Regions from separate parts of the Streptomyces sp. NPDC038280 genome, predicted to be linked through region 1. Evidence: predicted binding sites of a transcription regulator. Region 1 holds the regulator's gene; the other holds the start of a gene.
What was found. The regulator HspR, encoded in region 1, represses chaperone genes until heat shock. The targets are predictions, from matches to a motif close to TTGAGNNNNNNNNNCTCAA.

Region 1 (5,210 bases):
GAGCTCCTTGGCGCGCTTGTCGGCGTCGGCGATGACGGCGAGAAGATCACGGCTGGGCTGCGGCGGCGCGACGGTGGAACCGGTGACGCTGGGCTGGGCGGCCAGCAGCCGCTCCGCTCCGGACCGTACAGCGGCCTGGTCGGCCTCGACGGCCGCGAGCAGGTCGATGATGTTCTCGTTGTCCTGGCCCGCGAGCAGCGCGAGGAGCAGATGCGCGGGGGTCAGGTCGGGATGCCCCTCGGACACGGCCCGACTGGTGGCCGCGTTGATCGCGTCCCGGCTCTTGTTGGTGAGTTCTGCGTCCACGTGCGGTGTCTCCTCCTCGTTGCGCGGCCGCGGCTCAGCGGTCCCGGGCTTCCCGGACGACTTCTATGACTCTTCCAAGGTACACAAAGTTGAGTCTATTCCGCTCAAGGTGTCGCGAATCCCGGCCGCGCGGGTAGGTTCCGCCCCATGGCCATCGACCCGAGCAACCCCGACGACTCGTACCGCGCCTTCTGGAGCGAGTACCACATGAGCACGCTGACCACTCCTCGGCCGGACGGCAGTCCGCACGTGGTCGCGGTGGGCGTGACGTACGACCCCGAGGGCGGCGAGAAGGGCATCGCCCGGGTCATCACGAACAAGCACAGCCACAAGGTCGCCAACGTCCTGGCGGCGGGCCCGGACGGCGCGCGGGTCGCGGTCTGCCAGGTGGACAAGGGGCGCTGGGCGACGCTGGAGGGCGTGGCGACGATCCGCACCGAGGCGGAGGTGGTGGCCGACGCGGTCGAGCGCTACGCCGCCCGCTACAACCGCACGCCGGCACCGAACCCGGACCGGGTGGTCATCGAGATCGCGCTGACACGCGCGATGGGCCGGGCGTAGGGCCCGCCTTCGGATCAGCCCGGCCGTACGGGCACAGCACAGCGGCGCCATCGTGTTTCAGGTCCACGATGGCGCCGCTGTGTGGGGGAAGTACCTGAGCGATTTACAACGACGGGGGAACCGCTCAGGCACTGCGGGGGGTGGCGGTGGTGGTCTCGGGCTCGACCAGCTGGTGGTCGCGCTGGTCGAGATTGACGAAAATCATGCCGTACCGGATGGCACAGCGGACGGGCTGTGGGGCCCCTCGGGGCCGACGGAGGCAGCGGTAGGCGCGAATGTCCTCGTCTTCTCCGCGGGTGACGAGGATGGGCTCCCCGAAGAGGGTGACCATCAACGATTCGCCACGGTGCGGCACCGCGGTGACGAGATCGATGAAATGCCACCCGGATCGATAGGCCGAAGCCATCTCCCGGCGGAAGACCCGGTCGTCCGGCGGAACGGTCATGCGTCCGCGTCCATCGGTGCGGCGTCCCAGGTCGGCTCACCCTGAACGGCAGGAGCGAGGTCCCATGTGGGCTCCCCCTTGCCGGCGGGTGCGACGTCCCAGGTCGGCTCCCCCTTGACCGTGGGAGCGATGTCCCACGTCGGCTCGCCCGGAGCCGCTACCACGCTGTGTGCGGGTTCGCTGTCCCACGTCGGCTCACCGTTGGCAGCGACAGCGCCGAGAGCAGCCGCCGCAACAACAGCTATGGCGCTAAGTGCACGAACCATCCTGGTCATGGCCGATCTCCACCTCTTTTGATCATTACCTCCTCCCCCGCGCCTACGACGATGGCTCACTCCGAACGCTTCCACCAGCAAGTCCAGGCATCATGTTCCTGTAATGCAGGACCCTGAGGGGGGTGTAAATGCAGTCGAAAAGGGGCGATACGGATAACGGTCACAGTCATGGCGAGCTGTGCGATGCCGGAAAGCACCTGTACGCGACCGCTCTACGCGCCGGCCGGATAGCCCGGGCGGACGTCGAAGAGGTGCCGTGCCTGATAGACCTCGCCCTGCTGCACCCCGATCCGGACGACTCCCGGTGGCTCCGGCCCGTCCCGCCGTCGATCGCGCTGAACAAGCTGATACACCCCATCGAGCGGGAGATCCAGCAGCGGCGGCAGCTCGCGATCTCGCTGGCCGACACGTTCGAGCCATTCATGACCATCAACGCCCCGGACCCGTCGGCCACTCAGGCCATCAGCGTCCTGGAGGGTCTCAGTCTGATCAACGCCACGCTGGACCGCGTGATCAACGAGTGCACGGTGGAACTGCTCACCCTGCAGCCGGGCAGCGGGCGCACGCCCGAGGTGCTGAAGGACGGACTGCGCCGGGTGGAGCCGCTGCTCGACCGCGGTGTGCGGATGCGCACGCTGTACCAGCACACCGCCCGCCACCACTCGGCCACCATGGGATACGTCGAACGCATCGCGCCCTACGGCCTCGAGGTGCGCACCCTCGAGGAAATCATCGACCGGCTCATCATCGTGGACCGGAAGGTCGCCTTCATCCCGGCGCGAAGAGACCGGCGGGTCGCCCTGGAGCTGCGCCACGAGGGCCTTGTGCAGTACCTCGTGGGCGTCTTCGACCAGTTCTGGCTGCACGGTGTCCCCTGGGAGCACGAAGTCCCCTACACGCCGGCCGTGGACGGCATCAGCGGCGTGCAGCGCTCCATAGCCAAACTCCTCGTCGAGGGCCACGTCGACGAGGCCATAGCGCGCCGGCTGGGGATGAACGTCCGCACCTGCCGGGCCCACATCGCCAAGCTCGCCTCCGCCCTCGGCAGTGGCAGCCGGGCCCAACTCGGCTTTCTCATCGCACAGTCCGGAATGCTGGAACGGGATCATCAGGCATGCCCACTCACATCGCCCTCGACATCGACGCCGGGACCCTCCACGTGACCGGCGAGGGCCTGCCCTCCGTCGCGCTCGTACGGGCCCCCGGCACCACCCCGGACGTCCATGTCCCCATAGGTACCCGGGCGGCCGACCTGCTCACCCTGACCGTCGACGGGCGGTCCGCCCGCATCCTGCCCGCCAAGGGGCGGATCTCCCGGCGGTCCTACCGCGTCGACGCCGAGGTCGGCGGGGTGAACTACCGGCTGGTGCCCTGCTCGTACGTCACCAGCCGGCTGCTGAGGGACGGCCGGGCCCTGGGGGAACTGGACTCCACCGGCGACGGCACGGTCTCGGCCGACTGGCGGGACGACGCCAAGGTCCTCGGCCAGGACATCGCCGTGGGAACGGCGCTGGCCGCCGCCTTCGGGACGGGCGCGGCGCCGTGGTGGGAGTCGGCGCTCGACCTGGGCATCGAAATGATCACGTGACACGGGTGGCGGCGCGGACGCCGGGCGGCGCCGGGCCCAGGTGATAGGCCGGGTGGCCGGGCGCCGGGCCGGACGGCAGAGCAAGTGCCCAGGCGGCGCGGGCCCAGGTGATAGGCCGGCTGGCCCGGCGCCGGGTATGACGAAGGCCCCCTCCGTCGGAGGGGGCCTCGCCTCACGGGCCTACTCGGGTCGCTTCGGCCGCCAGACCACCAGCGCGCTCGCCTGCTGCACATCCTGATACGGCACCAGATCCCGCCGGTACGACGCGTGGACCTGGGCCTCGCGCTGGCGCAGCGTCGCCGCCGCGCCCTCCACGGCCGCCGACAGCTCGGCCACCCGGGACTGCAGCGCGGCGACCTGGTTCTCCAGCTCGATGATGCGCTTGATCCCCGCCAGGTTGATGCCCTCGTCCTGCGACAGCGCCTGCACCTGCCGGAGCAGCTCGATGTCACGGGCCGAGTAGCGCCGGCCGCGCCCCGCCGTACGGTCCGGGGAGACCAGGCCCAGGCGGTCGTACTGCCGGAGCGTCTGCGGGTGCAGGCCGGAGAGCTGGGCCGCCACCGAGATCACGTACACCGGCGTCTCGTCGGTCAGTTCATACGGATTGCGGCTGCGTCCCGGTCTGATGTCCATGACGTCAAGCTCCCTTCGCGGCCTGGAACAGCTCTGCCCTGGGGTCCTCACCCGCGGTCGCCTCGCGGTAGGTCTCAAGGGCCTCGCGCGCCTTGTCGTCGAGGTCCTTCGGCACGATGACCTCCACGGTCACCAGCAGATCCCCGCGGGTGCCGTCCTTGCGGACCGCACCCTTCCCACGGGCGCGCATCGTACGGCCGTTGGGCGTGCCCGCGGGCAGTTTCAGCGTCACCGGAGGGCCACCGAGGGTCGGGACCTTGATCTCGCCGCCGAGCGCCGCCTCGTCGAAGGTGACGGGCACGGTGACGGTGAGGTTGTCGTCCTTGCGGCCGAACACGGGGTGCGCGTCGACGTGCACGACGACATAGAGGTCGCCGGCCGGACCGCCGCGCTCGCCCGGCGCGCCCTTGCCGCGCAACCGGATCCGCTGCCCGTTGGAGACGCCCGCCGGGATCCGGACCTGCATGGTCCGGGACGACTTGGCGCGCCCGCTGCCGTGACAGACGTCGCAGGGGTCCTGGGCGATCAGCCCACGGCCCTTGCAGTCCACACACGGGTCGGTCAGCGAGAAGGAGCCGCTGCCGCCCCGGGAGACCTGCCCGGTGCCGACACAGGTCGGGCACACGCGGGGCGTGCCGTTCTTGTCGCCGGTGCCCGAACAGGCCTTGCAGGGCTGCTGGCTGGACATCCGCAGCGGGACCGTGGCCCCGTCGACCGCCTCGGTGAAGCTGAGCGTCACCTCGGACTCGATGTCCTGGCCGCGGCGCGGCTGGGTACGCGTACCCGGACCGGCGCCCCGGTTGAACAGGCCGCCGAACACGTCCCCGAGTCCGCCGCCGAAGCCGCCGGCGCCGCCCTGCCCCGGGCCCTGGGCGCCCCCGAAGAGGTCACCCAGGTCGAAGTTGAACGAGCCGCCGGCGCCGCCGGGCCCGGCCCGGAACCCGCCGTTGCCGAACAGCGCGCGGGCCTCGTCGTACTCCTTGCGCTTCTTCGGGTCACCGAGGACGTCGTTCGCCTCGGAGATCTCCTTGAAGCGCGACTCGGCGCCGGCGTCGCCCTTGTTGGCGTCCGGGTGGAACTCGCGGGCGAGCTTCCGGTACGCCTTCTTGATCTCTGCGTCCGTGGCGTCCTTGGGGACGCCGAGAACCTTGTAGTAGTCCTTCTCGACGAAGTCCTTCGTACTCATCGACGTCCCTCCTTCCACCGGGTCGCGTCAGCCCTCGTCCGGGCCACCGCTCTCCTCGTCGGACGACTTCTCTTCCTTCGCGGCCGGCGTCGCCCCTGGCTGGGGCTCGGCCACCGCCACCCGCGCGGGCCGGATGGTCCGCTCGCCGATCCGGTACCCCGGCTGCAGAATCGCCACGCAGGTCGTCTCGGTGACGTCCGGCGCGTAGCTGTGCAT
Region 2 (5,210 bases), on a different contig from region 1:
GGGTGGACCTCCAGCTTCTCCAGGATCTCGGCCGGGACGTCGTCCAGGTCGGCCTCGTTCCTCTTCGGGATCACGACGGTCGTGATGCCCGCCCGGTGCGCGGCCAGCAGCTTCTGCTTCAGACCGCCGATCGGCAGCACCCGCCCGGTCAGCGACACCTCACCGGTCATCGCCACGTCCGTACGGACCAGGCGCCCGGAGAGCAGCGACGCCAGCGCGGTCGTCATGGTGATGCCCGCGCTCGGGCCGTCCTTGGGGACCGCGCCCGCCGGGAAGTGGATGTGCACGCCCCGGTCCTTCAGGCCGGTCACCGGCAGCTCCAGCTCCGCGCCGTGCGACCGCAGGAAGGAGAGCGCGATCCGCGCGGACTCCTTCATCACGTCACCGAGCTGTCCGGTGAGCGTGAGTCCCGCCGCGCCCGTCTCCGGGTCGGCCAGCGACGCCTCCACGAAGAGGACGTCACCGCCGGCGCCGGTGACCGCCAGGCCGGTGGCCACACCGGGCACCGAGGTGCGCCGCTCGGCCGGGTCCTGCGCGGACTCGGGGACGTGGTGCGGCCGTCCGATGAGCGCCCGCAGATCGTCCGGGGAGATCGTGAACGGCAGCTTACGGTCGCCCAGTTCGTGCTGCGCCGCCACCTTCCGCAGCAGGCGTGCGATCGAGCGCTCCAGGGTGCGGACACCCGCCTCACGGGTGTACTCGCCGGCCAGCTTGCGCAGCGACGCCTCCTCCAGGACGACCTCGCCCGGCTCCAGTCCCGCGCGCTCCAGCTGACGGGGCAGCAGGTGGTCGCGGGCGATGACGACCTTCTCGTCCTCGGTGTAGCCGTCGAGCCTGACCAGTTCCATACGGTCGAGCAGGGCCTCCGGGATGGCTTCCAGGACGTTGGCCGTGGCGAGGAAGACGACATCGCTCAGGTCGAGTTCGACCTCCAGGTAGTGGTCCCGGAAGGTGTGGTTCTGCGCCGGGTCGAGGACTTCGAGCAGCGCGGCGGCGGGGTCGCCGCGGAAGTCGGAGCCGACCTTGTCGATCTCGTCGAGCAGGACCACCGGGTTCATGGACCCGGCCTCCTTGATGGCGCGCACGATACGGCCGGGCAGCGCGCCGACGTAGGTACGCCGGTGGCCGCGGATCTCCGCCTCGTCCCGGACGCCGCCGAGCGCGACGCGGACGAACTTGCGGCCCATCGCGTGTGCGACGGACTCGCCCAGCGAGGTCTTGCCGACGCCGGGCGGGCCGACGAGCGCGAGCACGGCGCCGCCCCGGCGGCCGCCGACCACACCGAGACCGCGTTCCGCGCGCCGCTTGCGCACGGCCAGGTACTCGGTGATGCGTTCCTTCACATCCTCCAGGCCCGCGTGCTCGGCGTCGAGGACGGCCTTGGCGCCCTGGATGTCGTACGCGGAAGCACTGTCATCGGTTCGCTCGTTCCACGGCAGTTCGAGGACGGTGTCGAGCCAGGTGCGGATCCAGGAGCCCTCGGGGGACTGGTCGCTGGACCGCTCCAGCTTCTCGACCTCCTTGAGGGCGGCCTCCCGGACCTTCTCGGGAAGGTCGGCGGCCTCGACCCGGGCGCGGTAGTCGTCCGGCTCGTCCTCGGTGCCGCTCTCTCCGTTGAGCTCGCGCAGCTCCTTGCGGACGGCTTCCAGCTGACGCCGCAGCAGGAATTCGCGCTGCTGCTTGTCGACGCCCTCCTGGACGTCCTTGGCGATGGACTCGGCGACCTCCTGCTCGGCGAGGTGGCCGCGCAGCTGCTCGGTGGCGAGCCTGAGCCGGGCGACCGGGTCCTCGGTCTCGAGCAGTTCGACCTTCTGGCCGGCCGTCAGGAAGGGCGAGTAGCCGGAGTTGTCGGCGAGGGCCGAGACGTCGTCGATCTGCTGGACGCGGTCGACGACCTGCCAGGCGCCGCGCTTCTTCAGCCAGCTGGTGGCGAGCGCCTTGTACTCGGTGACCAGCTCGTTCACCGAGCCGGGCAGCGGGTCGGGGACCGTCTCCTCGACGGTGGTGCCCTCGACCCACAGGGCCGCGCCCGGCCCTGTCGTACCGGCGCCGATCCGCACGCGGCCGCGGCCGCGGATGAGGGCACCGGGGTCGCCGTCGGAGAGCCGCCCCACCTGCTCCACGGTGCCGAGCACGCCGGTACCGGCGTACGTCCCGTCGATCCGGGGCACCAGCAGCACCTTGGGCTTGCTGCCCGCCGCGGCCGCCTGCGCGGCCTCGACCGCGGCACGCACGTCGTTGTCGGACAGATCGAGCGGCACCACCATTCCGGGCAGCACGACCTCGTCGTCGAGCGGCAGCACAGGCAGAGTGAGCGTCGAGTACTCCGTGGACTCAGCAGCCATGATCTCCCCTTCAGCAGTCAAGTTGAGCTATGCCGACTCAATGCTCGTGAGCCGTGGATTGTTCCCCTGCGGCTGTTCGCTCTGAGCGATCGCTCTCGAGCTGAGGGTCCCGCCGGGTGCGGCGGAGGGGTGGTCCTCTCCCGCCCGACCCGGCATGCTCGGGGCCATGACCATGCGCGGGCACGGACGAAACACGTGGTGCGCGGGGCTGTTGCTGGCCGTCGCGCTCGGAGTGACCGGCTGCGGGACCACGGCACCGCCGCCCCCGGACCGGTCGGCGCCGACCGGCGGCAGCGGGATGCCGTCACCGCCCGCCGAGGGACCCTCGGGCACTCCGGCGCCGGCGAAGCACACCCCCGACCCGGACGAGGTACTCGTCCATGTGAACGTCAGCGGCGGCTTCGCGGGCGTCAGCAACGACCTGACCGTCCGTTACGACGGGCGCTACACCTCCCGGTCGGGGACGAAGCCGGAGCGCACCGGCCGGATGTCCCCGGCCGAGGTCGGGACGCTGCGGGAGGCCCTGGAAGACCCCGCCTACGCCAAGGTGCCCGCCCGGCCCGCCGGGACGCCCGTCTTCGACGGCTTCCAGTATGTGATCGCGCATCAGCACCGGGTCGTCGTCACCGGGGACGGGGAGCGCCCGCCCGCTCTGGACCGGGTGCTCGCGGCGCTGCCCGACGACGCACGACTGACCAGCAAGTGACCCCTGCCAACAGCGCGAGCGGATGGCCCCAGTCGCTGAGCGGATCCTCGAACGCCAGCAGGTCACTGACCAGTACGAGCGAGGTCCCGCCGAGGAGGGCCGTCCGGGCCGGCGCGCGGAGCAGGCCGGCGAGTGCGCCGACGCAGGCGAGCAGCCCGAAGCTGATGCCGTAGTCGAGCCGGTGGAGCGACGACTCGGGCAGCCGCCCGGCCAGGACGGAGAGCCCGACCGGCACCTCGGTGGCGAGGGTCGCCACGACATGCCCGGCCAGGAAGACACCCGCCGTGCGCACCCCGCCGACGCGGCGCTCCAGGGCGGTGAGGACGAGGACGAAGCCGAGGGCGTACGGAGAGGCGAGGCCGCCCGCGATCCACAAGGCGCTGGCGACGAGGACGAGCAGCGGCGTGCGGGCGAGGTGGGCGGCGTCCGTGCTCGAACCCCGGAGCAGCGCGGCGACCGTGTCCGGGTCGCCGAACCGCGCGTACAGGGAGGTCGCGACGAGGACGAGGGCGTAGCAGAAGGTGAAGGGGGTGCCCGTGGGTGTGGGCAGGAGAGCGGCGGCCCGGGGAAGCGGGCGGCAGGCTCGGGACGGGGTGGCGGTCCGCTGGGACGGGAGAACGTTCAGCAGTGGAGCGCCTTCCTCGGGCGCCCCGGTCGCACGCCCCTCGGACACGCCGGACGCCGTGGCCCTTTCGGCCGTTCCGGGCGGGGGAAGCCGGTGCACCGCGCCAGATCCCTTCGTCCGCTGCCTGTCGACACGTCCCCCGGGTCCACCCTGCCCCACCCGCGGCGATCACCACTCCCCGCCTCCCGTGACCTCCGTCACGCCCCGAGTGGCCAATGCGCTTGTCCCGACCCGTGCCGTACGGGGAGGATGGGCCGACGGCGTCCGGGTACGCGAGACGTGTCCGGAACCGTCCGACACCTACCCGCACACGGCAGGAGGCTCCCCGCCATGTCCGCCCCCGTCACCCTCGACCGGCGCGAAGGACCGTACGGGGAGGTGGTACTGCGACGGGACGGGTCCCTCCTCCAGATCATCGCCAACGGCACGTTCCTGATGGACACGTCCGACGGCCGCTCCGAACGTCTGCTGATCGACGCGGCGGCCCAGGTTCTCGGCGGCGCCCCGGGCCACTCCGTCCTGATCGGTGGACTCGGCGTCGGATTCTCCCTGGCGCACGCGGCGGCCGACCCGGGCTGGTCGCGAATCGCGGTCGTCGAGCGCGAACAGGCGATCATCGACTGGCACCGCGAGGGGCCGCTCGCGGCGATTTCGGGACAGGCGCTCGGCGACCCGCGCACCGTGATCCTGCACACGGACCTCGTGGAGTACCTCCACACCACCCCGGACACCTACGACGCCCTCTGCCTGGACGTCGACAACGGCCCGGACTGGACCGTCACGGAGGACAACGAGAACCTGTACTCCCCCGCCGGGCTGGCGTCCTGTCGGGACCGGCTGACACCGGGCGGCGTGCTCGCCGTGTGGTCGGCCCGGCCGTCGGAGAAATTCGAAGAGTCGTTGCGGAATGCCGGATTCAGCGGGGTAAGAACCGAAGAGATCCACGTTGCCCGAGGCGTTCCCGATGTGGTGCACCTCGGCGTCCGGGCTGCGTAGCCGGGACGGCGCGACTGCCTTTACGCTGCTGACTCACACACGGATCACGGCCGGACGGAAAACGGCCACACAGAACTACGTGCGGTGCGCGACAGCGCGACAGGGGCGGGGCGATGGAGCAGACACACACCAGCCACAACGGTGCGGCGTCGTACCCGACGACCAGCGCCCAGCGACGGGTCCTGGTCGTCGAGGACGACACCACGATCGTGGACGCCATCGCCGCCCGGCTACGGGCCGAGGGTTTCCTGGTCCAGACGGCGACCGACGGCCCTGCGGCCGTCGACGCGGCGGAGGCCTGGCAGCCGGACCTGATGGTCCTCGACGTGATGCTGCCGGGCTTCGACGGGCTGGAGGTCTGCCGCCGTGTCCAGGCCCAGCGCCCGGTCCCGGTCCTGATGCTCACAGCGCGTGACGACGAGACCGACATGCTCGTGGGTCTGGGAGTCGGCGCGGACGACTACATGACCAAGCCGTTCTCGATGCGCGAGCTGGCGGCACGGGTGCACGTCCTGCTGCGCAGAGTGGAGCGGGCGGC

Region 2: a site for HspR is predicted at 2,368-2,386, ahead of lon (endopeptidase La). Genes of this name have one in related genera too.

What each region holds. Positions count from the first base shown of each region.
Region 1 covers NZ_JBVJYZ010000006.1:269,016-274,225, forward strand. Annotated here, with positions in the region: gene clpB (ATP-dependent chaperone ClpB) at 1-306, opposite strand, end outside; gene ACZ7J0_RS16095 (pyridoxamine 5'-phosphate oxidase family protein) at 454-867, shown strand; gene ACZ7J0_RS16100 ((2Fe-2S)-binding protein) at 992-1,312, opposite strand; gene ACZ7J0_RS16105 (helix-turn-helix transcriptional regulator) at 1,716-2,750, shown strand; gene ACZ7J0_RS16110 (hypothetical protein) at 2,702-3,175, shown strand; gene ACZ7J0_RS16115 (heat shock protein transcriptional repressor HspR) at 3,356-3,808, opposite strand; gene dnaJ (molecular chaperone DnaJ) at 3,813-4,994, opposite strand; gene grpE (nucleotide exchange factor GrpE) at 5,022-5,210, opposite strand, start outside.
Region 2 covers NZ_JBVJYZ010000022.1:52,079-57,288, forward strand. Annotated here, with positions in the region: gene lon (endopeptidase La) at 1-2,345, opposite strand, end outside; gene ACZ7J0_RS30465 (hypothetical protein) at 2,512-3,051, shown strand; gene ACZ7J0_RS30470 (rhomboid-like protein) at 2,969-3,724, opposite strand; gene ACZ7J0_RS30475 (spermidine synthase family protein) at 4,007-4,672, shown strand; gene ACZ7J0_RS30480 (response regulator transcription factor) at 4,786-5,210, shown strand, end outside.